Regions from separate parts of the Streptomyces sp. NPDC048441 genome, predicted to be linked through region 1. Evidence: riboswitches for the same ligand, from Rfam matches in the RefSeq annotation. Region 1 holds a riboswitch; each other region holds the start of a gene.
The links. A riboswitch is a leader RNA that binds a small molecule or an ion and turns the genes downstream of it on or off. The one in region 1 is predicted to bind cyclic di-AMP.
Positions count from the first base shown of each region.

Region 1 (5,903 bases):
GATGCGCGGCTATCTCGCCGAGCTGATTCACCGCAAGCGCCTCGAACCGGGCGACGACCTCATCTCCGGGCTCATCCGCGCGTCCGACCACGGCGAGCACCTCACCGAGAACGAGGCCGCCGCGATGGCCTTCATCCTTTTGTTCGCCGGCTTCGAGACGACCGTCAATCTCATCGGCAACGGCACCTACGCCCTTCTCACGCACCCCGAGCAGCGTGAGCGGCTACAGGCGTCTCTCGCGAGCGGGGAGACCGGCCTCCTGGAGACCGGGCTCGAAGAGCTCCTCCGCTTCGACGGCCCGGTCGAACTGGCCACCTGGCGGTTCGCGACCGAGCCGCTGACGATCGGAGGCCAGGACATCGCCGCCGGCGACCCCGTCCTCGTCGTACTCGCGGCGGCCGACCGCGACCCCGCGCGGTTCGAGCGGCCCGACACCCTCGACCTCTCACGGCGCGACAACCAGCACCTCGGCTACGGCCATGGCATTCATTACTGTCTCGGCGCACCCCTCGCCAGGCTCGAAGGGCAGGCCGCCCTCGCGACCCTTCTGCGCCGCCTCCCTGACCTGCGGCTCGCGGTGGAACCTGACGATTTGAGATGGCGTGGCGGGCTCATCATGCGTGGACTGCGCACGCTGCCCGTGGAGTTCACACCCGCACAGAGCCGCAAATAGTCCATACCGGAAAAGGCGCCGAAACGCCGTTTAGCTGACGGTCCGTCAAGACTGTGACTTTCACGTGATCTCCGCTGCATCGACTTGTGACAAGCGTTCGACTGCCGCTACGTTCACCGACGACTCGGCATCCCGTGCCGCAGTCGTCGCTCCAGTCACGCGAAAGGCAACCGCATGATCTCCGGCAATGGTCGTCACCGACGCCCCCGCCAGGCCCCGGCCCTGATCGTCGCGGCAGGAGTCGCGGGATCAGCCATCGCCATCCCGCTGCTCGGCGCGACCAGCGCGAGCGCGGCGGACACCGCCACGTGGGACAAGCTCGCGGAGTGCGAGAGCGGTGGCTCCTGGAGCGCGGACGCGGGCAACGGGTACTACGGCGGGGTCCAGCTCTCGCAGCAGAACTGGGAGGAGTACGGCGGCCTCGACTTCGCGCCGCGGGCCGACCAGGCGAGCCGTTCGCAGCAGATATCCGTCGCCGAGAAGGTTCTTGACGACCAGGGGCCCAAGGCCTGGCCGAGCTGCGCGCCGATCGCCGGGCTCACCGATGACGGTGCCGCCGCCGATGTCGACCCGGGCGCTCCGATCACCACGGTGCCTTCCGACGAGGCGTCGGAGCCGGGCGATTCGGCCGAGCCGAGTGAGCCGAGTACGTCGCCGAGTGATTCGGCCGACCCCTCGGACAGCGCCGAGCCTTCCGGGGAGTCCTCGGAGAAGCCTTCCGAGAAGCCCGACGCTGATGACGAGTCGCGAGACAAGAGTCACGACGAGTCGGGCAAGCCGGGCAAGCCGGGCGAGTCGCATGATTCGAACGGCTCGGGCAAGTCCGGGCCGAGCGATGAGACTTCGCCGACCCCCGCCCCCACTCCCACGCCCTCCACCGGTGAAGGCGAGGGCCGCCACCGCGGTGGCAGCGGGGACGACGCGAAGACCGGCAGCGGCGACCGCGACGGCTCGGGCCGGCACGCCTCCCGTGGCGACGAGCGTCAGCAGGACGGCGCCGACGGGACGTACACGGTCCGCTCCGGGGACAACCTCTGGGTCATCGCGGACGACCTCGACGTGCAGGGCGGATGGGCCGAGCTGTACGCGGAGAACGAGAAGTCCGTCGGCTCCGACCCCGACCTCATTCTTCCCGGTCAGAGCCTCGATTTGGGCGAAAAGTAAGGGAAGTTGACGAAGAGTCGGCTAGCCGCTTCGCGCCGAATGTCCGGATTGGCGTAAGTGAGAGATGGGTCTCAGAAGCCCTGATCGTCTTTGGAATTCCGTCGATCGCATGACTACGGTCGTGACCGCTCGCCACAGCGGGCCCCGCCGGTCGGTACGCCGAGTCCTGCCAACGGCCGTTCGGGAACAGTCGTCGCGTAAGCGCCGTAGGCAGGAGCGGGGGAACCAAGGTTTCCGCCGGGCCCGGCCGTTCAGCATCGCGAGAGCGAGGCAGTCGAACGGACGGGAACGGCTAGGGGTTAAGCCGCGCTCAGGAAGCGCGGCCGGGCAACTTCATCGGCCCGAACCCGACAGCTCACCTCGCAGGCGTCGGTGAGGGGATCACTCATGCTGTTTTCCAGCAAGGGCAAGCACCGCCGCCCGTCCAAGGCCACTCGTGTCGCCACGCTCGCCGGTGTCACCGGTGTGGCCGTCGCCGCCCCGCTGATGGCGGCAGGCTCGGCGTCCGCCGCGACCAACTCCGAGTGGGACGCCGTGGCCCAGTGCGAGGCCGGCGGCAACTGGTCCATCAACACCGGCAACGGCTACACGGGCGGCCTGCAGTTCTCGTCGTCCACGTGGGCCGCGTACGGCGGTACGAAGTACGCGTCCAGCGCCGACCAGGCCTCCAAGGCCCAGCAGATCGAGATAGGCGAGAAGGTCCTGGCGGGCCAGGGCAAGGGTGCCTGGCCGAGCTGCGGCGTCGGCCTCTCGGGCGCCTCCAACGAGGGTGGCGGTGCGCAGGAGAGCGCCCCGCAGCAGACCCAGGAGCAGCCCAAGAGCCAGCCCAGTGCCCAGACCGAGCAGCCGCAGCAGGCCGCTCCGAAGAAGGCGGAGGCCGCCCCGAAGGCCGAGTCCAAGAAGACCGTCGAGACCCCGACCGGCAAGAAGGTCAAGAAGGGCGACGGCGAGTACAAGGTCAAGAAGGGCGACACGCTCTCCAAGATCGCCGAGGCGAAGAACGTCAAGGGCGGCTGGCACAAGGTGTACAAGCTCAACGGCGACATCATCGACAACGCCGACATGATCTTCCCGGGTCAGCAGCTGCACCTCAGCTAGTCGCTGGCGGGGGCGCCCTGCAGTGCCTTACTTGTCTCTGCGGGTGCGTCGTGGTTGCTCGCGCAGTTCCCCGCGCCCCTTCGGGGCGCTACCCCCGCCCCCTTTGGGGCGCCACCCCGTCCCCACGGGCCCCCCGTCCCGGTGCGCGTATCCCCCGTACGCACCGGGGCGGGGTTCTTTTGCGCCCGCCGCTCTCCCCACCGCTTTGTTCCGTTCGGAAACTTTTTGCTCTCGGTTTGTCCACAGGGCGGTCGCTCGGCTGGCTCTTGCCCGGGAGCCGGTTAGGCTCGTGTCCGCGAGGCCAACGCCCCGCGTACCCGCGTCACATCCCAGAAGGAGATGCTCGTGCCGTCCATCGACGTCGTCGTAGCCCGGGAAATCCTGGACTCCCGAGGCAACCCCACGGTCGAGGTCGAGGTCGGCCTCGACGACGGCAGCACGGGTCGTGCCGCCGTTCCGTCCGGTGCGTCCACCGGTGCTTTCGAGGCCATCGAACTCCGTGACGGTGACCCCAACCGTTACCAGGGCAAGGGCGTGGAGAAGGCCGTCCTCGCCGTCATCGAGCAGATCGGCCCGGAGCTCGTCGGGTACGACGCGACCGAGCAGCGCCTGATCGACCAGGCGATGTTCGACCTCGACGCCACCGACAACAAGGGCTCGCTCGGCGCCAACGCCATCCTCGGCGTCTCGCTCGCCGTCGCGCACGCCGCGTCGGAGGCCTCCGACCTCCCGCTCTTCCGCTACCTCGGCGGCCCGAACGCGCACCTGCTGCCCGTTCCGATGATGAACATCCTGAACGGCGGGTCGCACGCCGACTCGAACGTGGACATCCAGGAGTTCATGATCGCGCCGATCGGCGCCGAGTCGTTCTCCGAGGCCCTGCGCTGGGGCACCGAGGTCTACCACACGCTCAAGGCCGTCCTGAAGAGCAAGGGCCTGTCCACCGGCCTCGGCGACGAGGGCGGCTTCGCCCCGAACCTGGACTCCAACCGCGCCGCGCTCGACCTCATCCTCGAGGCCATCAAGCAGGCCGGTTACGTCCCCGGTGAGCAGATCGGCCTCGCGCTCGACGTCGCCGCGTCCGAGTTCTACAAGGACGGCAAGTACGAGTTCGAGGGCAAGTCCCGCTCGGCCGCCGAGATGACCGAGTACTACGAGGAGCTCGTCGCCTCGTACCCCCTCGTCTCCATCGAGGACCCGCTGTTCGAGGACGACTGGGCGGGCTGGAAGGTCCTCACCGACAAGCTGGGCAGCAAGGTCCAGATCGTCGGCGACGACCTCTTCGTCACCAACCCGGAGCGCCTGGCGCGCGGCATCGAGGAAGGCGCCGCCAACTCGCTGCTCGTCAAGGTCAACCAGATCGGTTCGCTGACCGAGACCCTGGACGCCGTCGAGATGGCGCAGCGCAGCGGCTTCAAGTGCATGATGTCGCACCGCTCCGGTGAGACCGAGGACGTCACCATCGCCGACCTCGCCGTCGCCACCAACTGCGGCCAGATCAAGACCGGCGCCCCGGCCCGCTCCGAGCGCGTCGCCAAGTACAACCAGCTCCTGCGCATCGAGGAGATCCTGGACGACGCGGCGGTCTACGCCGGCCGTTCGGCGTTCCCGCGTTTCAAGGGCTGAGCTCGGCTGCCCTGAGTAGTTACCTACGTCCCCGTACTCGGTCCCGTACCGTGTGCGGGGACGTACGTACGTATCGGGGAGGCGGCACACATGGCCGTGAAGGACCGCGACCGGTTCTCCACCGCGACCAGGCTGCGGCTGCTCGGCGAGCAGACCGCGGAGCGTGTCTACCGCTCGCAGACGAAGCGTCAGGCGCGCCGCTCCCGGCTCACGGGCCGAGCCGCGCTCCTCGCGCTCGTGCTCTGCTCGCTGGTCGTCGCGCTCGCGTACCCGATAAGGCAGTACGTCTCCCAGCGCGCCGAGATCGCGGATCAGCGCCAGGAGCAGGCCGAGCGCCGCGAGAACGTCGAGAAGCTGCGCGACGAGAAGGCCCGCTGGCGGGACGACTCGTACGCGGAGCAGCGCGTCCGGGACCGGCTGCACTATGTGATGCCGGGCGAGACCGGCTTCACGGTGGTCGACCCGGAGTCGGCGAGGAAGCAGCGCACCGACCAGGGGGCGGCGACCAGGCCCTGGTACTCGAACGTCTGGGACGGCGTCGACAAGGCGGACCGCACGGACGGCGACGACTGACGCAGTTCTTCAGCGCTTCTGTTCTTCAGTACAACCCCTCCTGACCAACCTCTCCTAGAGAACCGATCGAAAGACAGGCATGGAAACGCCCCCGCCGACCACCCCGCGCACCGAGCCCACCGACGCCGACGTCGAGGCCTTCAAGCAGCAGCTCGGCCGTCCGCCGCGCGGCCTGCGGGCCATCGCGCACCGCTGCCCCTGCGGGCAGCCGGACGTCGTCGAGACGGCGCCGCGCCTTCCGGACGGGACGCCGTTCCCGACGACGTACTACCTGACGTGCCCCCGCGCGGCCTCCGCGATCGGCACTCTTGAGGCCAACGGCGTCATGAAGGAGATGTCGGAGCGGCTGAAGACGGACCCCGAGCTCGCGGCGGCGTACCGCGCGGCGCACGAGGACTACATCGCGCGCCGTGACGCCATCGAGGTTCTGGAGGGCTTCCCGAGCGCGGGCGGTATGCCGGACCGCGTGAAGTGCCTGCACGTCCTGGTCGGCCACTCGCTGGCGGCGGGCCCCGGCGTGAACCCCCTGGGCGACGAGGCGATCGCGATGCTCCCGGAGTGGTGGCGCAAGGGGGCTTGCGTGTCCCTTCCGGAGAAGTAGTAGAGGTCCCCCCGTTGTGGGCAGGCGTTCCGCAGGGCGGAACGGGTGGGCACAACGCGAAGCCGCTGAGTACCGATTCAACTGAGGAGCCCTCAGAGTGACCCGCGTAGCCGCCATCGACTGCGGCACGAACTCGATCCGCCTGCTGGTGGCGGACGCCGACCCGCA
Region 1 is NZ_JBICXM010000010.1:104,930-110,832, reverse strand. Features, by position in the region: gene ACGFSB_RS24590 (cytochrome P450) at 1-673, shown strand, start outside; gene ACGFSB_RS24585 (transglycosylase family protein) at 848-1,837, shown strand; cyclic di-AMP (ydaO/yuaA leader) riboswitch at 2,030-2,221, shown strand; gene ACGFSB_RS24580 (transglycosylase family protein) at 2,225-2,935, shown strand; gene eno (phosphopyruvate hydratase) at 3,275-4,561, shown strand; gene ACGFSB_RS24570 (septum formation initiator family protein) at 4,652-5,134, shown strand; gene ACGFSB_RS24565 (DUF501 domain-containing protein) at 5,214-5,735, shown strand; gene ACGFSB_RS24560 (exopolyphosphatase) at 5,833-5,903, shown strand, end outside.

Region 2 (5,903 bases), on a different contig from region 1:
ACCAGGCCCTTGCGGCGGGCGGTCACGGACTCGACGGCCACCGTCGCGCGGATCTTGAAGGTGCCGCGTCCTGATTCGTACGCGTCCTTGACCCCGGTCAGGCCGACGATGCGGCCACCCGTGGGGAGGTCCGGGCCCGGCACGAAACGCATCAGCGTCTCCAGGTCGGCCCCGGGGTGCTTGATCAAGTGGCGGGCGGCGGCGATGACCTCGCCGAGGTTGTGCGGCGGCATGTTCGTCGCCATGCCGACGGCGATGCCCGACGAGCCGTTGACCAGGAGGTTCGGATAGGCCGCGGGGAGGGTGACCGGTTCCCGCTCCTGGCCGTCGTAGTTCGACTCGAAATCGACTGTGTTCTCTTCGATCGACTCCGTCATCAGGGACGTCGCGTCGGCCATCTTGCACTCGGTGTACCGCATGGCGGCCGGCGGGTCGTCGTTCCCGAGCGAGCCGAAGTTGCCGTGCCCGTCCACCAGCGGAAGCCGCATGGAGAAGGGCTGGGCCATGCGCACAAGCGCGTCGTAGATCGACGCGTCGCCGTGCGGGTGCAATTTACCCATGACCTCGCCGACGACGCGGGCGCACTTCACATAGCCGCGGTCGGGGCGCAGGCCCATCTCGTTCATCTGGTACACGATCCTGCGGTGCACCGGCTTCATGCCGTCGCGGGCGTCCGGCAGGGCGCGCGAGTAGATGACCGAATACGCGTACTCGAGGAAGGAGCCCTGCATCTCGTCGACGACGTCGATGTCGAGGATCTTCTCCTCGAACGCTTCGTCGGGCGTCGGGGTCTTCGTGCTGCGGCGGGCCATCGCTGCTGCGGCTCCTTCACGGTGTCTGCCAGGGCATCAACGGGATCTGACGCCGACCATTGTGGACTGTCCCACTGACAACGCCGACCACGACCCGGACTTCGACCTCGACTACGCCGAGCGCGGAGCGGGAACTTCACCGGTTGTCAGCACGCTTGCATACAGTGGCAGGACTGGCAGAATTTCCAGCTTTCGCGATTCGAAGGGACGTACATGCCCATGGGTCACACGGCCACAGCCGAGGCCGGCTCCGGCGGCCTGACAGCGACCGAGCATCGGCTGGCCAACGGCCTGCGCGTGGTGCTTTCCGAGGACCACCTGACCCCGGTCGCCGCGGTCTGCCTCTGGTACGACGTCGGCTCCCGCCACGAGGTCAAGGGCCGTACGGGCCTCGCGCACCTCTTCGAGCACCTCATGTTCCAGGGATCGGAGCAGGTGCACGGCAACGGCCATTTCGAGCTGGTGCAGGGCGCGGGCGGTTCGCTCAACGGCACGACGAGCTTCGAGCGCACCAACTACTTCGAGACGATGCCCACGCACCAGCTGGAGCTGGCCCTGTGGCTGGAAGCCGACCGGATGGGCTCGCTGCTCTCCGCACTCGACGACGAGTCCATGGAGAACCAGCGTGACGTCGTGAAGAACGAGCGCCGCCAGCGCTACGACAACGTCCCGTACGGCACGGCTTTCGAGAAGCTGACCGCCCTCTCGTACCCCGAGGGCCACCCCTACCACCACACCCCGATCGGCTCGATGGCCGACCTGGACGCGGCGACACTCGAAGACGCGCGGCATTTCTTCCGTACGTACTACGCGCCCAACAACGCGGTCCTCTCGGTCGTCGGCGACATCGACCCTGAGCAGACCCTCGCCTGGGTCGAGAGGTACTTCGGGTCCATCCCCTCGCACGACGGCAAGCAGCCGCCCCGCGACGGCTCGCTGCCCGACACGATCGGCAAGGAGCTGCGCGAGGTCGTCGAGGAAGAGGTCCCGGCCCGCGCCCTGATGGCCGCCTACCGCCTCCCCGAGGACGGCACGCGCGCGTGCGACGCCGCCGACCTGGCGCTCACGGTCCTCGGCAGCGGCGAGTCCTCCCGGCTCTACAACCGCCTGGTGCGCCGCGACCGCACCGCCGTGGCGGCCGGATTCGGCCTGCTGCGCCTCGCCGGAGCCCCCTCGCTCGGCTGGCTCGACGTGAAGACGTCCGGCGATGTCGAGGTCCCCGTCATCGAGGCCGCTGTCGACGAGGAGCTCGCCCGCTTCGCGGAAGAAGGTCCCACCGAGGAGGAGATGGAGCGAGCCCAGGCGCAGCTGGAGCGCGAGTGGCTCGACCGGCTCTCCACGGTCTCGGGCCGCGCGGACGAACTGTGCCGGTACGCCGTCCTGTTCGGCGACCCGCAGCTCGCACTCACCGCCGTCGGGCGTGTGCTCGACGTCACCGCGGAAGAGGTCAAGGCGGCCGCAGCGGCCCGTCTGCGCCCGGACAACCGCGCGGTGCTCGTGTACGAGCCCACCACCGCCGCCGAAGCCACCGAAGAAGACGCGGACGAAGAGGAGGCGGCGAAGTGACCGAGGCCGCGACGATGCAGTTCCACCCACAGCCCCAGGCGGGCACCGCACGGCCGTGGGCCTTCCCCGCGCCCGAGCGCGCCACTCTGGACAACGGCCTCACCGTGCTGCGCTGCCACCGCCCCGGCCAGCAGGTCGTCGCCGTGGAGATCCACCTCGAGGCGCCGCTCGAAGCCGAGCCCGCGGGCCTGGACGGCGTCGCCACGATCATGGCGAGGGCCTTCAACGAAGGCACCGACAAGCACTCGGCCGAAGAGTTCGCCGCCGAACTCGACCGCTGCGGCGCCACGTTGGACGCGCACGCCGACCACCCCGGCGTCCGCGTCTCCCTCGAAGTCCCCGTGTCCCGCCTCCCGAAGGCGCTCGGCCTGGTCGCCGACGCCCTGCGCGCGCCCGCCTTCGCGGACAGCGAGGTCGAACGCCTCGTACGCAACCGCCTGGACGAGATCCCGCACGAGGCCGCCAACCCGGCACGCCGCGCCGCCAAGGAGCTCTCCCGGCAGCTCTTCCCCGCGACGTCGCGCATGTCGCGCCCCCGCCAGGGCACCGAGGAGACGGTCACGGCCATCGACTCGGCGGCGGTGCGCACCTTCTATGAGAAGCACGTCCGTCCCGCCACGGCCACGGCCGTCGTCGTGGGCGACCTGACGGGCACCGACCTGGACGCCGTCCTCGCCGACACCATCGGTGCCTGGACGGGCGGCACGGCCGAGCCGCGTCCGGTGCCTCCGGTGACCGCCGACGACGCCGGGCGCGTCGTCATCGTGGACCGCCCCGGCGCCGTCCAGACGCAGCTGCTCATCGGCCGCGTGGGACCGGACAGGCACGACCGCGTCTGGCCCGCGCAGGTGCTCGGCACGTACTGCCTGGGCGGCACCCTCACCTCGCGCCTGGACCGCGTCCTGCGCGAGGAGAAGGGATACACCTACGGCGTACGGGCGTTCGCCCAGGTCCTGCGCTCCACTCCGGAAGGCACGGGCGCCGCCATGCTCGCCATCAGCGGCTCCGTGGACACCGAGTCCACGGGACCGGCCCTCGGGGACCTGTGGCAGGTCCTGCGCACCCTCGCGGCCGACGGGCTCACGGACGCCGAGCGCGACGTCGCCGTGCAGAACCTGGTGGGCGTGGCTCCGCTCAAGTACGAGATGGCGGCGTCCGTCGCGGCCACCCTCGCCGACCAGGTCGAGCAGCACCTGCCGGACGACTTCCAGGCGCAGCTGTACCGGCAGTTGGCCGAGACAGGCACCGTGGAGGCCACCGCCGCCGTGGTGAACGCCTTCCCCGAGGACCGGCTCGTGACGGTGCTCGTCGGAGACGCCGCGCAGATCGAGGAGCCCGTCAAGGCGCTCGGCATCGGTGAAGTGAGTGTTGTCACGGGCTAGCCGAGACAGACGGCGCAGCTGAGACACACAGGACCCCGGTGGCCGGAAAGGCCACCGGGGTCCTCATATGTCCGAATTAGTACGGAGGTTGTGTGTCTGCCCTGTGGCGTGCGCTACAAAAGTCCTGATCCGTTTGTCGATTGAAAGATGTCCCGCTTAGCGTCGGTCCGGCTGTCCGCCATGCAGTACGCCGCATCCGTGGCACCGGACAGTCATCGCCGAGTCCCCGTACGGCGCGAGCCAGGGGAGCCGGGGACCCACATGTCCCCTGGGGTGAATCGGGCACCTTGCCGCGAGGTGAGGGACCCGTAGGAGACCTTCCTGCTCCGAACCCGTCAGCTAACCCGGTAGGCGAGAAGGAAGGAAAGGATCAGCCGCTTCATGGCGTTCACCCGTGCCACCGGGAAGCACCGTCGCCCGAGCCGCATCACGCGCACGACCGCGAACGTAGCGGGCGTCGCCGCGCTCGCCACCACCGGTGTCATCGGAGGCCTGGCCGCTCCGGCGCTCGCCGCCGACGATGCCGCGGCCCTCGAGCACACCGGCCTCACCCAGGCCATCTCCGTCGGCGACTCGCTCGCCGCGAGCATCGACGCGCAGGCCGCCGCCCAGCAGCAGGCCGCCGACGACGCCGCGGCCGCCAAGAAGGCCGAAGAGGCCGCCAAGAAGAAGGCTGAAGAGGCCAAGCGCAAGGCCGAGGCCGAGGCGAAGGCCAAGGCCAAGAAGGAGCGGGAGGCCAAGGAGCGCGCCGCCCGCGAGGCCGAGCGCAAGCGCCTGAACAGCTACGTCTCCCCGATCGCCGGCTCGTACGTCTCCACGGGCTACCAGACCGGCGGCGCCATGTGGTCCTCCGGCAGCCACACCGGCATCGACTTCCACGCCGCGTCCGGCACGTCGGTCCACGCGGTCGGCTCCGGCACCGTGGTCGAGGCCGGCTGGGGCGGCGCCTACGGCAACAACGTGGTCATCAAGATGAACGACGGCACGTACACCCAGTACGGCCACATGTCGTCCCTCGGTGTCACCGTCGGCCAGGCGGTCACCCCGGGCCAGCAGATAGGCCTCTCGGGCGCCACCGGCAACGCCAGCGGCCCGCACCTCCACTTCGAGGCCCGCACGGGACCGGACTACGGCTCGGACATCGACCCCATCGCGTACCTGCGGTCGCACGGCATCAACGTCTGATACATCTGATACGTCTGATTCCGCCCGCCTGTCACGCCCACCTGTTTCATCGAAAGCCCCGGCTCATCACGAGCCGGGGCTTTCGCTGTTCCTGCGCCGTTCCCGCAGCACCTTTGGCCAAAAAATATCCATGAATTTCCGCCCGCCTTCGGAAATTCAGCCGCTCTGCAATAGAGTCACTGAAACGGCGTCGATCGACCGCGTTTCGCGGGGATTAAGGCGGAGGTCAGGCCATGCGCATTCCCGCGCACTCGGTATGCACGGCCATCCGGGACGACATCGTCTCCGGTGTCTACGAACGGGGTGGCCGGCTCACCGAGGAGCTGCTCGCGCGTCGCTACGGAGTCTCGCGCGTCCCGGTCCGCGAGGCGCTGCGCACCCTGGAGGCCGAGGGCTTCGTCGTCACGCGCAGGCACGCGGGCGCGTGCGTCGCGGAGCCGACCGAGCAGGAGGCCGCCGACCTCCTGGACATCCGTATGCTCCTGGAGCCGCTGGGCGCCGCCCGCGCCGCGCAGCGCCGCACGGAGGCGCACCTGAAGGTCCTGCGCGGCCTCGTCAGGCTCGGCCAGGAGCGCTCCAGGCGCGGCCGGAGCGAGGATCTGCGCTCGCTGGGCGGCTGGTTCCACGAGACGCTCGCCCAGTCGTCGGGCAGCCCCGGCCTGACCGCGCTGCTCATCCAGCTCCGGCACAAGATCGCCTGGATGTACGTCGTCGAGACCCCGGCGGCCCCGGCGGAGTCCTGGGCGGAGCACGCCGCGATAGTCGACGCGGTCGCTCGCGGGGACGCGGAACGGGCCAGGTCGCTCACCGTGGCCCACACGGAACGGGCGGCGACCGCGCACCGGCTGCGCATTCCCCTGCGGGATGACCGTGACCGTGTGAGGGATTCGCAACATGCCGTAAACACGGTGGGCCTCCGGCATTAACAGAGGCGCCGTATACAAAGAAGTGTTATTCG
Region 2 is NZ_JBICXM010000012.1:157,556-163,458, reverse strand. Features, by position in the region: gene ACGFSB_RS27635 (DNA topoisomerase (ATP-hydrolyzing) subunit A) at 1-812, opposite strand, end outside; gene ACGFSB_RS27630 (M16 family metallopeptidase) at 1,026-2,378, shown strand; gene ACGFSB_RS27625 (M16 family metallopeptidase) at 2,375-3,760, shown strand; cyclic di-AMP (ydaO/yuaA leader) riboswitch at 3,967-4,129, shown strand; gene ACGFSB_RS27620 (M23 family metallopeptidase) at 4,142-4,945, shown strand; gene ACGFSB_RS27615 (GntR family transcriptional regulator) at 5,179-5,871, shown strand.
Region 2: linked by a shared signal. The riboswitch ahead of ACGFSB_RS27620 (M23 family metallopeptidase) and the one ahead of ACGFSB_RS24580 (transglycosylase family protein) in region 1 are both predicted to bind cyclic di-AMP.

Region 3 (5,903 bases), on a different contig from region 1:
CCCGCGGTCGCCGACGGTCGCCCGAGGCCCGCCAGCGGCCCGTCGCGGAACGCGCGACGGGCCAAGGAGGCAATACCCGATCGGACTGCCGGGCCTCTCCCGCTATGCTCGGGGGGTGCCTCGGCACGAGGACCGTTAGCTCAATTGGCAGAGCAGTGGACTTTTAATCCATTGGTTGTGGGTTCGAGTCCCACACGGTCTACCACTCAGGCCCAGGTCAGGCAGCTTCTGACCTGGGCCTGTGGCGTTCCCCCGGTCTGCCGGTCGCCCGAACGGACCCGCCTCGCCTGCGCCCTCGCGGTCCGCGAGCGACGCTGGGCCTGCCAGGTGGTCGATCCGGAGGTGCAGCATGGGTTCCGTCCGCTCCGTACGTTTCGTACGACGGGCTCTCGTGATGATGCTCGGGCCCCTCCTCGTCGGCGTCTGTGCGGCCTGCGGCGGGTCCGGGAGCGGCTCGGCAGAGGGGGCGACCGAGCGGGCGCGGCCCACCGGTCAGGCCTTCGAGCATCCCGGAGTGCTCGTCAGCAAGGGGCAGCTGGCGCGGGTGCGCGCACATGTCGCGGCTCGTGAACAGCCTTGGCTGAAGGCGTTCGAGCAGATGCGGGGCAGTAAGTACGCGGCCCTGGACTACCAGGCCAAGCCGTACGCCGTCGTCGAGTGCCCGCCCGACACCCGTCCGGGCCACGGCTGCGTCGAAGAGCGCGAGGACGCCATCGCCGCGTACACCCAGGCTCTGCTCTGGAACATCACCGGCGACCGTGCGCACGCCAAGAAGGCCGTGCAGATCATGGACGCCTGGTCGGGCGTGATCACCAAGCACACGGAGGCCAACGCGGGCCTCCAGACGGCCTGGGCCGCCTCCTCGTGGGCGCGTGCGGCCGAAGCCGTGCGCTATACCTACGACGGCTGGAGTGACGGCGAGCTGCTGCGTTTCGAGCGGATGCTGCGTACCGCCTATCTGCCCCAAGTCCTCAACGGGTCAGCCGACTTCAACGGCAACTGGGACCTGGTGATGGCCGACGCGACCATGGGCATGGCGGTCTTCCTCGACGACCACGAGGACTTCGAGAAGGCGGTGACGCACTTCAGGACCCGGGTGCCCGCCTACTTCTACCTGAAGTCGGACGGGCCGCTGCCGGTCTCGCCGAAGGGCAGCGGCATCAACACCGCGGCGGAGCTCCAGAAGTACTGGTTCGGGCAGAAGACCTTCGCCGACGGCCTCTCCCAGGAGTCCTGCCGTAACTTCAAGCACGCCAGCTACTCCCTCGCCGCCACCGCGCACATCGCCGAGACCGCCTGGCACCAGGGCGTCGATCTGTACGGCGAGGTCAAGGACCGGCTGCGGGCCGCTTTCGAGTTCCACTCCAAGTACCAGCTGGGCGCGCGGGCGCCGGGCTGGCTGTGCGGCGGCAAGGTGCAGCGCGACATGGGGCCCGACACCGAGGTCGGCCTCAACCACCTGCGGGACCGGCTGAAGCTGGATCTGCCGGAGACGGCGAAATACACGGAGGAGCGGCGGCCCGAGGGGACGGACGATCTGTTCGTGGCCTGGGAGACGCTGACGCACGCCGAGAACACCTGAGCCTTGAGCTGGTTCGCTTCACTCCCTCTGATGGCGTAGAGTTGCATTCAACGGCGCGGGGTGGAGCAGCTCGGTAGCTCGCTGGGCTCATAACCCAGAGGTCGCAGGTTCAAATCCTGTCCCCGCTACTAAAGGCCGAAGGCCCGGATCCAGTAATGGATCCGGGCCTTCGGTGTTTTCCGCGTGAGCGCCGCTTCGGGGCGCGGTTCAACCCGATCGGCCCACACCGGTCGCCCCGCGCCCCCGCGCCGGGAACCCTGGACGAGGCGTGGTCATGGATCTGGTCCTGGCCGCGGAACGCGGCAGGAGAAGACCGGTGGGGCAGCGAGGAGGAAGCGGCAGGGGCCTGCGCAAGGTGCCCCGCACGGATTCCGACGTCAGGCATGAGCGGGCGTTCGTGCGGACCCTTCCTCTGCTGCTCCTCGTCGTCGGGATCGTCTACGACCTCGTGACCCCGGCCGCGTTCACCGCCGCGCCCTTCTTCACCGCCGCCCCGCTGGTCGCCGCCCCCTTCTACTCGCTGATCAGCACCGCCCTCACCGGCGTCGGCTCCTGCGCCGCTGTGCTCGGCCTGCACTTCAGGACCAGCACCACGACCGATGTCGAAGCCGTCACCGAACTGATCACGGTGGCGACCGTGGCCGTGCTCGCCGTCCTCATCAACCGCGTCGTATCCCGCAGCGACGAACAGCTCGCCTCCGCACGCTCCATCGCCGAGGCCGCCCAACGCGCCGTACTGCCGCAGCCGGACCCCCGGATCGGCGGGCTCGACGTCGCGGCGCGCTACGAGGCCGCGGAGGCCGACGCGTTCATCGGGGGTGATCTGTACGCCGTGCAGGACACCTCGCACGGCGTACGCGTCATCGTCGGCGACGTACGCGGCAAGGGCATGAGCGCGGTGGCGGCCGTCGCCGTCGTCATCGGGGCGTTCCGGGAGGCCGCGGAGCAGGAGGCCACCCTGGAGGCGGTGGCGCAGCGCCTGGAGCGGGCGCTCGCGCGTGAGGGCACGCGCAGGGACGGTCTCGACGCCTTCGAAGGGTTCACCACCGCCGTCCTCGCGGAGATCCCGCACAGTGGCGGTCTCGTACGCCTCATCAATCGCGGGCACCCGGGGCCGCTGCTCCTGCGCGGCGACGGGCGGCTGTGCGTCCTGTCCGCCACCGAGCCCGCGCTGCCGCTCGGGATGGGCGAACTCGGCACCTGGCCGGACCGTGCGGACGAGACGGAGTTCCCGCCGGGGGCGATGCTGCTGCTCTTCACCGACGGGCTCTCCGAGGCGCGTGATCACCGGGGCGAGTTCTACGACCCGGCCGCCCGGCTCGGCGGCCGCATCTTCCCGGGACCCAACGGCCCGGACACCCTCCTCGCCACGCTCACCGAGGAAGTGTGGCTGCACACCGGGGGCGGGACGACGGACGACATGGCGCTGCTCGCGGTGCGGCGGCCGTCGGCGACGGGCACCTCACCGCGTCGCGTTCCGCCTGATGTCACTGGACGTGACTGAAGGACACCCCTCCGTCCGGCAACTGACGCACTGTCCAGGAAATGTGAAGCTCCGGTGTGTGAAGATCTGGGGTCAACTCGCCCCGTTCCAGCCCCCCGTGTCCCGTTAAGTGCAGGCCAAAGGCGTTAACGATCAGCCGGAACAGCTTGGATTCCGGCCCTGCTGTCTATTAACGTTCGATAACGCAGCGCGGTCGTCCCAGCCGTCACTCGAGTCGGCTCCGCGCGCACGCGCCTAATCCCGCAAGGGAGCCGGGGAACCACCTACATGGGGTGAATCGGGCAGCTGTGCATCCGTGCCGGCTGTTCGTAGGAGACCTTCCTGCTCCGAACCCGTCAGCTAACCCGGTAGGCGAGAAGGAAGGAAAGGAGTGCGCCCCAGTGGCGTCCAACCGCCCTGCCCCCCAAGGCGTGTACGTACCGAATGACGACGATTTCGGTGGGTACGACGAAACATCTTCCTGGGAGGAATGGAATCCCACCGAGGACTCCATCCGTCCCGTCCGCGGCAGGCACCGCGTCCACAAGCGGGGCGGTGGCGGGCTCGCCCGCAGCTCCACTGTTCTCGGCGTAGGCGTCATCGCCGCAGTCGGCGCGGGCGGCATCGCCACCGCGCAGGGCGGCAAGCCCCCGGTCTCCATCGAGATGCCGGACCTCTCGGCCGTCACGGACTCGCTCCCGGAGGCCAAGTCGCTGCCGGGCGTGGGGTCTTTGATATCCGACGACTCCGACGACTCCGGTTCCGCCGACAACGGCGTGCAGACCGCCGCCGCGCCCCTCTCCGCCGCCGGCGTCAGCACATCGGACGCCGAGCAGGGCACCACAGACGCGGGCGAGGCACTGCGGGCCCGCATCATGGAGCAGGCCGAGAACCAGCAGGACCAGGCGGACGACGCGGTCCAGCAGGCGAGCGAAGAAGCCGCCGTCAAGGAGGCTGCCGCACAGGCCGCCGCCAAGCAGACCGCGGCCGAGAAGAAGATCGCCGCGGAGAAGGCCGCCGCGAAGAAGAAGGCCGAGGCGGAGGCCAAGAGGAAGGCAGAGGCGGAGCGCCTCGCCAAGCTCGCGAAGAGCTACATCCTGCCCGTGGCCTCGTACACCGTCACCGGCACCTTCGGTCAGCCCGGCTCGATGTGGTCCTCCGGCTACCACACAGGCCTGGACTTCGCGGCCCCCACGGGTACGCCCATCAAGGCGATCCACTCCGGCACCATCAAGGAGGCCGGCTGGGCGGGGGCGTACGGCTACCGCACGGTCATGGAACTCGACGACGGCACCGAGCTGTGGTTCTGCCACCAGTCCTCGATGAGCGTCAGCGTCGGCCAGAAGGTCTCCACCGGCGACGTCATCGGCCGCGTAGGCGCGACCGGCAACGTGACCGGGGCGCACCTCCACCTGGAGGTCCACCCGGGCGGCGCCTCCACCGGGGTCGACCCGGCGGCGTGGCTGCGCGACAAGGGCAGGACGGTCTGACGTAACCCCGTACCCCGGCGGTCCTGGCGACAACCCCCCGACGTCAGGGCTGCCGGTTCGGCATGTCCGGGGCTCCTGCTCCTATGGATCCCAGGGATGCGTGTACGGAATGCTGCGCTCCGTAAGTACGTTGCCTCCCATATGACTTCTCTTCGCAAGCTTGGCTCGTCCGACCTCGAGGTCTTCCCGCTCGCACTCGGCGGCAACGTCTTCGGCTGGACGGCCGACGAGGCCCAGTCCTTCGCCGTGCTCGACGCCTACACCGCCGCGGGCGGCAACTTCATCGACACCGCCGATGTCTACTCGGCCTGGGTGCCCGGCAACAAGGGTGGCGAGTCCGAGACCGTCATTGGCGACTGGCTCACCGCGCGCGGCAACCGTTCCGACGTCGTGCTCGCCACGAAGGTCGGCGCCCACCCCGAATACAAGGGCCTGTCCGCCGGCACCATCAAGTCCGGTGCCGAGGAGTCGCTGCGCCGCCTGCGCACCGACTACATCGACCTCTTCTACACGCACTACGACGACCCGACCGTCCCCGTCGAGGAGATCATCGGCGCCCTCGACGAACTGGTGACGTCCGGCAAGGTGCGCGCCATCGCCGCGTCCAACGTGACCGCCGAGCGGCTCCAGGAGTTCCTCGACTTCTCCGACCGCGAGGGCCTCGCGCGTTATTCGGCGCTCCAGCCGCACTACAACCTCGTATCGCGTGACACGTACGAGGGTTCGCTGGAGCAGGTCGCATCCCGCTCCGGCCTGGCCGCCGTCCCGTACTACGCGCTCGCATCCGGTTTCCTGACCGGCAAGTACCGCCCGGGTGCGCAGGTCGAGAGCGCGCGGGCCGCAGGCGCGGGCAAGCACCTGGAGACACAGCGGGGCCTGCGGGTCCTCGCCGCCCTGGACGAGGTCGCCAAGAACCGGGACGCCGAGCTCGCGACCGTGGCCCTCGCATGGCTCGCGGCGCAGCCGACGGTGGCGGCGCCGCTCGCATCGGCCCGTACGGTCGAGCAGCTGCCCGCGCTGCTCGCGGTGGGGGAGCTGGAGCTGACGGACGCCGAGGTGTCGGCGCTCACGGCGGCTTCCGCCTAGGGCCCTAGCCCCTGTAGGGGTTGTAGGCGGGGTAGGGCATCGCGGGCTTGGCGTACGGATATCCGTAGGGGTGCTGCTGGTACTGCTGCTGGTACTGCGGCTGCGGATAGGGCTGTTGGTACTGCTGCTGATACAGCCGCGCGTACGGCTGCTGATACCCGTACGGCGGCGGCATCGGCACCAGCACCGGTGCCGTCGCGCGCGCCGCGTAGGCGAGGGCGGGCCGTGCCGCGTCGCGCCGCTCCCACAGCGCGTGCAGCAA
Region 3 is NZ_JBICXM010000003.1:20,129-26,031, reverse strand. Features, by position in the region: tRNA gene ACGFSB_RS08020 (tRNA-Lys) at 130-205, shown strand; gene ACGFSB_RS08015 (alginate lyase family protein) at 350-1,582, shown strand; tRNA gene ACGFSB_RS08010 (tRNA-Met) at 1,637-1,710, shown strand; gene ACGFSB_RS08005 (PP2C family protein-serine/threonine phosphatase) at 1,857-3,086, shown strand; cyclic di-AMP (ydaO/yuaA leader) riboswitch at 3,308-3,455, shown strand; gene ACGFSB_RS08000 (M23 family metallopeptidase) at 3,467-4,555, shown strand; gene ACGFSB_RS07995 (aldo/keto reductase) at 4,697-5,641, shown strand; gene ACGFSB_RS07990 (PrsW family intramembrane metalloprotease) at 5,646-5,903, opposite strand, start outside.
Region 3: linked by a shared signal. The riboswitch ahead of ACGFSB_RS08000 (M23 family metallopeptidase) and the one ahead of ACGFSB_RS24580 (transglycosylase family protein) in region 1 are both predicted to bind cyclic di-AMP.

Region 4 (5,903 bases), on a different contig from region 1:
GCCCTACGCCTCCGAGCCCTACCCCTCCGGGCCGCACTCCCCCGATTCCCCCGAGCCTTACGCCCAACCGGCCCCCACCGGGCACGAGTTCACGCCCGAAGAGGCGCCCGCCGACTCGCTCGGCCCGGTAGAGCCGAGCCACCACAGCCCCGCCGGTGACGAAGCGCCCCCCGTCATGAGCCGCTCGCACGGCGCCGGCCCCGGCTCCGGAGCCGGTTCCCGCTCGCGGGCCCGCCGCCGCTCCCCCGCCAAGCGCTCCGCTCTCTTCACCGTCGCCGTGCCCTCCGCCTGCGTGATGGGCGTCGCCGGTATCGCCGCCGCGTCCGTGGGCGACTTCGGCGGCGACGACGGCAAGGAGACGCAGGCGGCTTCGGCCCCGGACGTCGCGTCGGTGAAGCCCTCCGCCGCCAACAACAAACTCGACACCCAGCTGGCGAACCTCTCTGCGGACGCGGGTGACTTCGCCGACCGCGCGAGCCGCACCCAGGAGCGCATCGACCTCAAGGCGGAGAAGGTGGCCTCCGCGAAGAAGGCTGCCGAGGAAGCCGCACGCAAGGAGCGTCTGCGCCCCAAGTTCGTGCTGCCGGTCGAGCAGCGGGGACTGAGCGCGTACTACGGGCAGGCGGGCGTCAACTGGATGTCCGCGCACTCGGGAATCGACTTCCCGGTGTCGTACGGCACCGAGGTGCGCTCCGCCACCGATGGCGTCGTCTCCACGAAGTGGAACAGCGCCTACGGCAACATGGCGATCGTGACCGCCAAGGACGGCACGGAGACGTGGTACTGCCACCTCTCCACGCACAAGGTCTCCAGCGGCCCCGTCAAGGCGGGCGACCCCATCGCCTTCTCCGGGAACTCCGGCAACTCCACCGGACCGCACCTGCACTTCGAGGTGCGCCCCGGCGGCGGCTCGGCGATCGACCCGCTGCCGTGGCTGCGCAGCCACGGCCTCGACCCGACGTAACTCCGGCCGCCGCGCCTCACACGACTGCGACGGCCGTCCCCTGCCCTACAGCTTCTGCACCGGTGCGTACCGAAGGAGCAGCCGCTTCGGCTTGGGCTCTCCGAAGTCCACCGTCGCCTCGGCGTTCGCACCCGTGCCCTTCACTCCGACCACGGTCCCGAGGCCGAACTGGTCGTGCGTGACCCGATCCCCGATCGCAAGTGCGACCACCGGCTTCTCCGAGGCGCGGCGCGTGGCGAAGCCCTGCGCGCCCCCGGCGCGGGAGCGCGACGACGACAAGGAGGAGGCGATTCCCGCAGCGGGCCCGGAAGATGCCGGTGCGCCGATGGACCCCGTCCGCTTCCAGTCGAGGTGGGCCTCCGGGATCTCCTCCAGGAAGCGCGACGGCGGGTTGTACGAAGGCTGGCCCCAGGCGCTGCGCATGGAGGACCGCGTCAGATAGAGCCGCTCCCGCGCGCGCGTGATGCCCACGTACGCGAGACGGCGCTCTTCCTCCAGCTCCTTGACCTGGCCGAGGGAACGCATGTGCGGGAAGACCCCGTCCTCCATGCCGGTCAGGAAGACGACCGGGAACTCGAGGCCCTTGGCGGTGTGCAGCGTCATCAGTGTGATGACTCCGGAGCCGTCGTCCTCCTCGTCGGGGATCTGGTCGGAGTCGGCGACGAGCGCGACCCGCTCCAGGAACTGGGAGAGCGTGCCGGACATCCCTGTGCCCGCCTCCGCGTCCTCTCCTTCGCCCTCGGCACCCGCTGCTGCTTCACCGTTGTCCTGCTCGAACTCAAGCGCCACTGCGGCGAGTTCCTGGAGGTTCTCGATGCGCGTCTCGTCCTGGGGGTCGGTGGAGGCCTGCAACTCGGCGAGATAGCCGGTCCGTTCGAGCACGGCCTCCAGGACGACGGCAGGGCCCGCGCCGGACTCGACGATGGTCCGCAGCTCCTCCATCAGCGTGTTGAAACGCTTGACGGCGTTCGCCGAGCGGGCGGCCATTCCGTACGCCTCGTCGACGCGCTTCAGCGCCTGCGGGAAGGAGATCTTCTCGCGCTGCGAGAGCGCGTCGATCATCGCCTCCGCACGGTCGCCGATACCCCTCTTCGGTACGTTGAGAATGCGCCGCAGCGGGACGGAGTCCTCCGGGTTGGCGAGCACCCGCAGATACGCGAGGACGTCCCTGACCTCCTTGCGCTCGTAGAAGCGGACGCCGCCGACGACCTTGTAGGGCAGGCCGACGCGGATGAAGATCTCTTCGAAGACACGGGACTGGGCGTTCGTCCGATAGAAGATCGCGACGTCACCCGCCTTCGCGTCGCCCGCGTCGGTGAGCCGGTCGATCTCGTCGGCGACGAACTGGGCCTCGTCGTGCTCGGTGTCGGCGACATATCCGGTGATGCCCGCGCCCGCGCCCGCGTTGGTCCACAGATTCTTGGGGCGGCGGCTGTCGTTGCGCTCGATGACCGCGTTGGCTGCCGTCAGGATCGTCTGCGTGGAGCGGTAGTTCTGCTCCAGGAGGATCGTCGTCGCGTTCGGGTAGTCCTCCTCGAACTGGAGGATGTTGCGGATCGTGGCGCCGCGGAAGGCGTAGATCGACTGGTCCGCGTCACCCACGACACACAGCTCGGCGGGGTCGTCCCCCTCGCCTCCGGAGGGGCCGACCAGCTCGCGCACGAGGGCGTACTGGGCGTGGTTGGTGTCCTGGTACTCGTCGACCATCACGTGCCGGAAGCGGCGCCTGTAGTGCTCGGCGACGTCCGGGAACGCGCGGAACATGTTGACCGTCGTCATGATCAGGTCGTCGAAGTCGAGCGCGTTCGCCTCGCGCAGGCGCGACTGGTACATCGCGTACGCCTGGGCGAGCGTCTTCTCGAAGCCGTCGGCGGCCTGTCCTGCGAAGGTCTCCTCATCGATCAGCTCGTTCTTCAGGTTCGAGATCTTGGCGCTGAAGGACTTCGGCGGGAACTTCTTCGGGTCGATGTCCAGATCGCGACAGACCAGCGCCATCAGCCGCTTGGAGTCGGCGGCATCGTAGATCGAGAAGGAGGAGGTGAAGCCGATCGTCTTCGACTCGCGGCGCAGTATGCGCACGCACGCGCTGTGGAACGTCGATACCCACATGGCGTTGGCACGCGGTCCGACGAGCGCCTCGACGCGCTCCTTCATCTCGCCCGCGGCCTTGTTCGTGAACGTGATCGCGAGGATCTGGCCCGGGTGCACCTGCCGCGCGGCCAGCAGATACGCGATGCGGTGGGTCAGGACACGGGTCTTTCCGGAGCCCGCGCCGGCCACGATGAGCAGTGGAGAGCCGGCGTGCACGACGGCCGCTCGCTGGTTCTCGTTCAACCCGAAGATCAGCGCCGCCGGATCGATCACCGGACGGGGGGCGCCGCCGCGGTAGTGCGCGTCCCTGGGCACGGGCGCGTCAAACTTCCCGTCGAACAGATCATCCGGAATGGACTCCGGCGTGCTGTCGTCGGGCGGCGGCGGGGGCTCCTCCTCGGAAGCCCGCGAGGGCTGGAGGTCCGCCAGGAAGCTGTCATCAAAGAGGCTGCTCATCGCCTCCCGAGTCTAGGCGGCCCCACTGACAACCCGCTCCGGGTTCCGGCCACGTCCACCGTCTACGCCCCGCCCACGACCGGTCACTCTCCGCCATATCGCCGCGTGTCCGCGTCAAGAGCTTCGTAAAGTCACGAAAATGTATCGGGCATATCGAACATCAACCTTCACACGAGCCACACGAGTTGGCTAGCGTGCTGGGCGGGCTGCTCGTACTCCCACCGGCGAACCCCGCCGGGAACGGGTGGCCTCCGCCGAGTTCGATCTCCTCGGAGCCGGGGACCCACTCAGACCTTGGGGTGAATCGGTCCCGTACGAAGTACGGGACTGTAGGGCAACCTTCCGAACCACCCGCCCGAACCCGACAGCTAACCCGGTAGGCGGTCTACGGAAGGAGTCGCCTCCCTTGGCGTCGCACCGCAAGCCGCGGACCCGCATTGCCGGCCTACGCGCCACTCCCGCCATCGGCATCACGACGGCGGCCCTCACCTCTGTGGCCCTCCTGTCGCAGAGCGCACAGGCGGCACCCTCCGCGCCCCAGAAGCCCAGCCTCGAAGAGGTCCAGAAGAAGGTCGACGACCTCTACCACCAGGCGGGCGTGGCCACCCAGAAGTACAACTCGGCCAAGGAGCGCACCGAGAAGCAGCGCTCGAAGGTCGACACCCTTCTCGACGACGTGGCCAAGCGCGCCGACAAGCTGAACGAGGCCCGCCAGGAGCTCGGCACGTTCGCCGCGGCCCAGTACCGCACCGGCGCCGTCTCCGAGACCGCCACGATGATGCTCGCCGACGACCCGCAGGGGTACTTCGACCAGAACCATCTGTCGGACCGGCTGACCGCGCGCCAGAAGAAGGCGGTCGACGACTACCAGACGAAGCAGGCCGCGGCGACGAAGCAGCGCACGAAGGCCGCCACGAGCCTGGAGACTCTGAGCGACTCCCGTGACGACCTCAAGAGCAGCAAGCAGACCGTCCAGAAGAAGCTGGGCCAGGCACGCACGCTGCTCTCGGAGCTGACGGCCGAGGAGAAGGCGCGGCTCGCGGCGATCGAGAAGAAGAAGGAAGAGGCGGCCAAGCGCAAGGCCGCCGAGCTGGCGCGCAAGCAGGAGGCCGAGGCGGAGGCCAAGCGCAAGGCGGCGGAAGAGGCCGCGGCCAAGGAGCGCGAGAAGAACAAGGAGACCCCCGACTCGGGCTCCGGTTCCGACACCGGCTCCGGCAGCGGCTCCGGGGACACGGACAGCGGTTACGCGACGAAGGCCGCGAAGGTCATCAACTTCGCGGAGGCCCAGATGGGCAAGCCGTACGTGTGGGGCGCCACCGGCCCCGACTCCTACGACTGCTCCGGGCTCACCCAGGACGCGTGGAAGGCGGCCGGGATCTCCCTGCCGCGTACGACGTGGGATCAGGTGAAGGTCGGCACGACCGTGAAGACCGCCGATGCCAAGCCGGGTGACCTGGTCTTCTTCTACGACGACATCAGCCACGTAGGGATCTACATCGGCGACGGCAAGATGATCCACGCCCCGAAGCCGGGCGCGAACGTCCGCGTCGAGTCGATCTACTACATGCCGATCCACAGCGTGGTGCGGCCAGCCTGAGAGCGGTCTGCTTGATCGCCTCCCACCTGCACACAACCCACTACGCGCGCGTGGCCCGCATCCTCTTGGGATGCGGGCCACGCGCGCGTAGTGGGTGAGTTGTCTTTACGAACTCAGGTCCACAGCACCGCGATGAAGATGTTCGCCGTGGTCAGAAGACCCACGGCGCCGAACATCCCCTTGTCGATCTTTTCCTCGTCCCGCTTCACGTAGACGAGCCCAAGGATCACGATCAGCACCGCCATTTTGATGCCGATCTTGATGTTGTTGACCGGGTTGTCGTCCGCCTGGTTGAGGCCCACCAGGATCACGCCGGTGACGAGCATGGTCAGCGCGCCGTGCAGCATCGCGGGGTTGAAACGGGCCGTGCCCTGGCCCATCTGCTTCATCTGGGTGAGGAAGCCGCCCAGGAGGGAGGCGATACCGATGATGTGCAGACCGACGAAGACATGGGTGAGTACGTCCATGGTCCGGAGCCTAACCGGGGCCCTATCACCGCTCTGTAGCCAGGTGGGCCACAAATGCCTCATCGGTCACAGGTAGACGCGAAGGACATGGTGTTCGGCGGATCGCGCAGTCACATTCAGTCACCGCCAGAACACTTCCGCCAATTGCGCACAATCCGCCACCAACCCGTGACGGCCAGGTTTAGCGTCCTTCGTCAGGTGCCCGGCTCCCCAATGCCGCCCGGACCAGGGGCGGCAGTCGGACACCACCGCCGAGAAATCCGGCGGCGTCCTGCTCCCCCTGTGCGGGCCGCCGCCGGACCCTTAAGGAGCCCTCCTTCGTGGCAGC
Region 4 is NZ_JBICXM010000006.1:162,878-168,780, forward strand. Features, by position in the region: gene ACGFSB_RS16925 (peptidoglycan DD-metalloendopeptidase family protein) at 1-964, shown strand, start outside; gene pcrA (DNA helicase PcrA) at 1,010-3,511, opposite strand; cyclic di-AMP (ydaO/yuaA leader) riboswitch at 3,754-3,910, shown strand; gene ACGFSB_RS16935 (NlpC/P60 family protein) at 3,918-5,108, shown strand; gene ACGFSB_RS16940 (hypothetical protein) at 5,222-5,575, opposite strand; gene ACGFSB_RS16945 (NlpC/P60 family protein) at 5,896-5,903, shown strand, end outside.
Region 4: linked by a shared signal. The riboswitch ahead of ACGFSB_RS16935 (NlpC/P60 family protein) and the one ahead of ACGFSB_RS24580 (transglycosylase family protein) in region 1 are both predicted to bind cyclic di-AMP.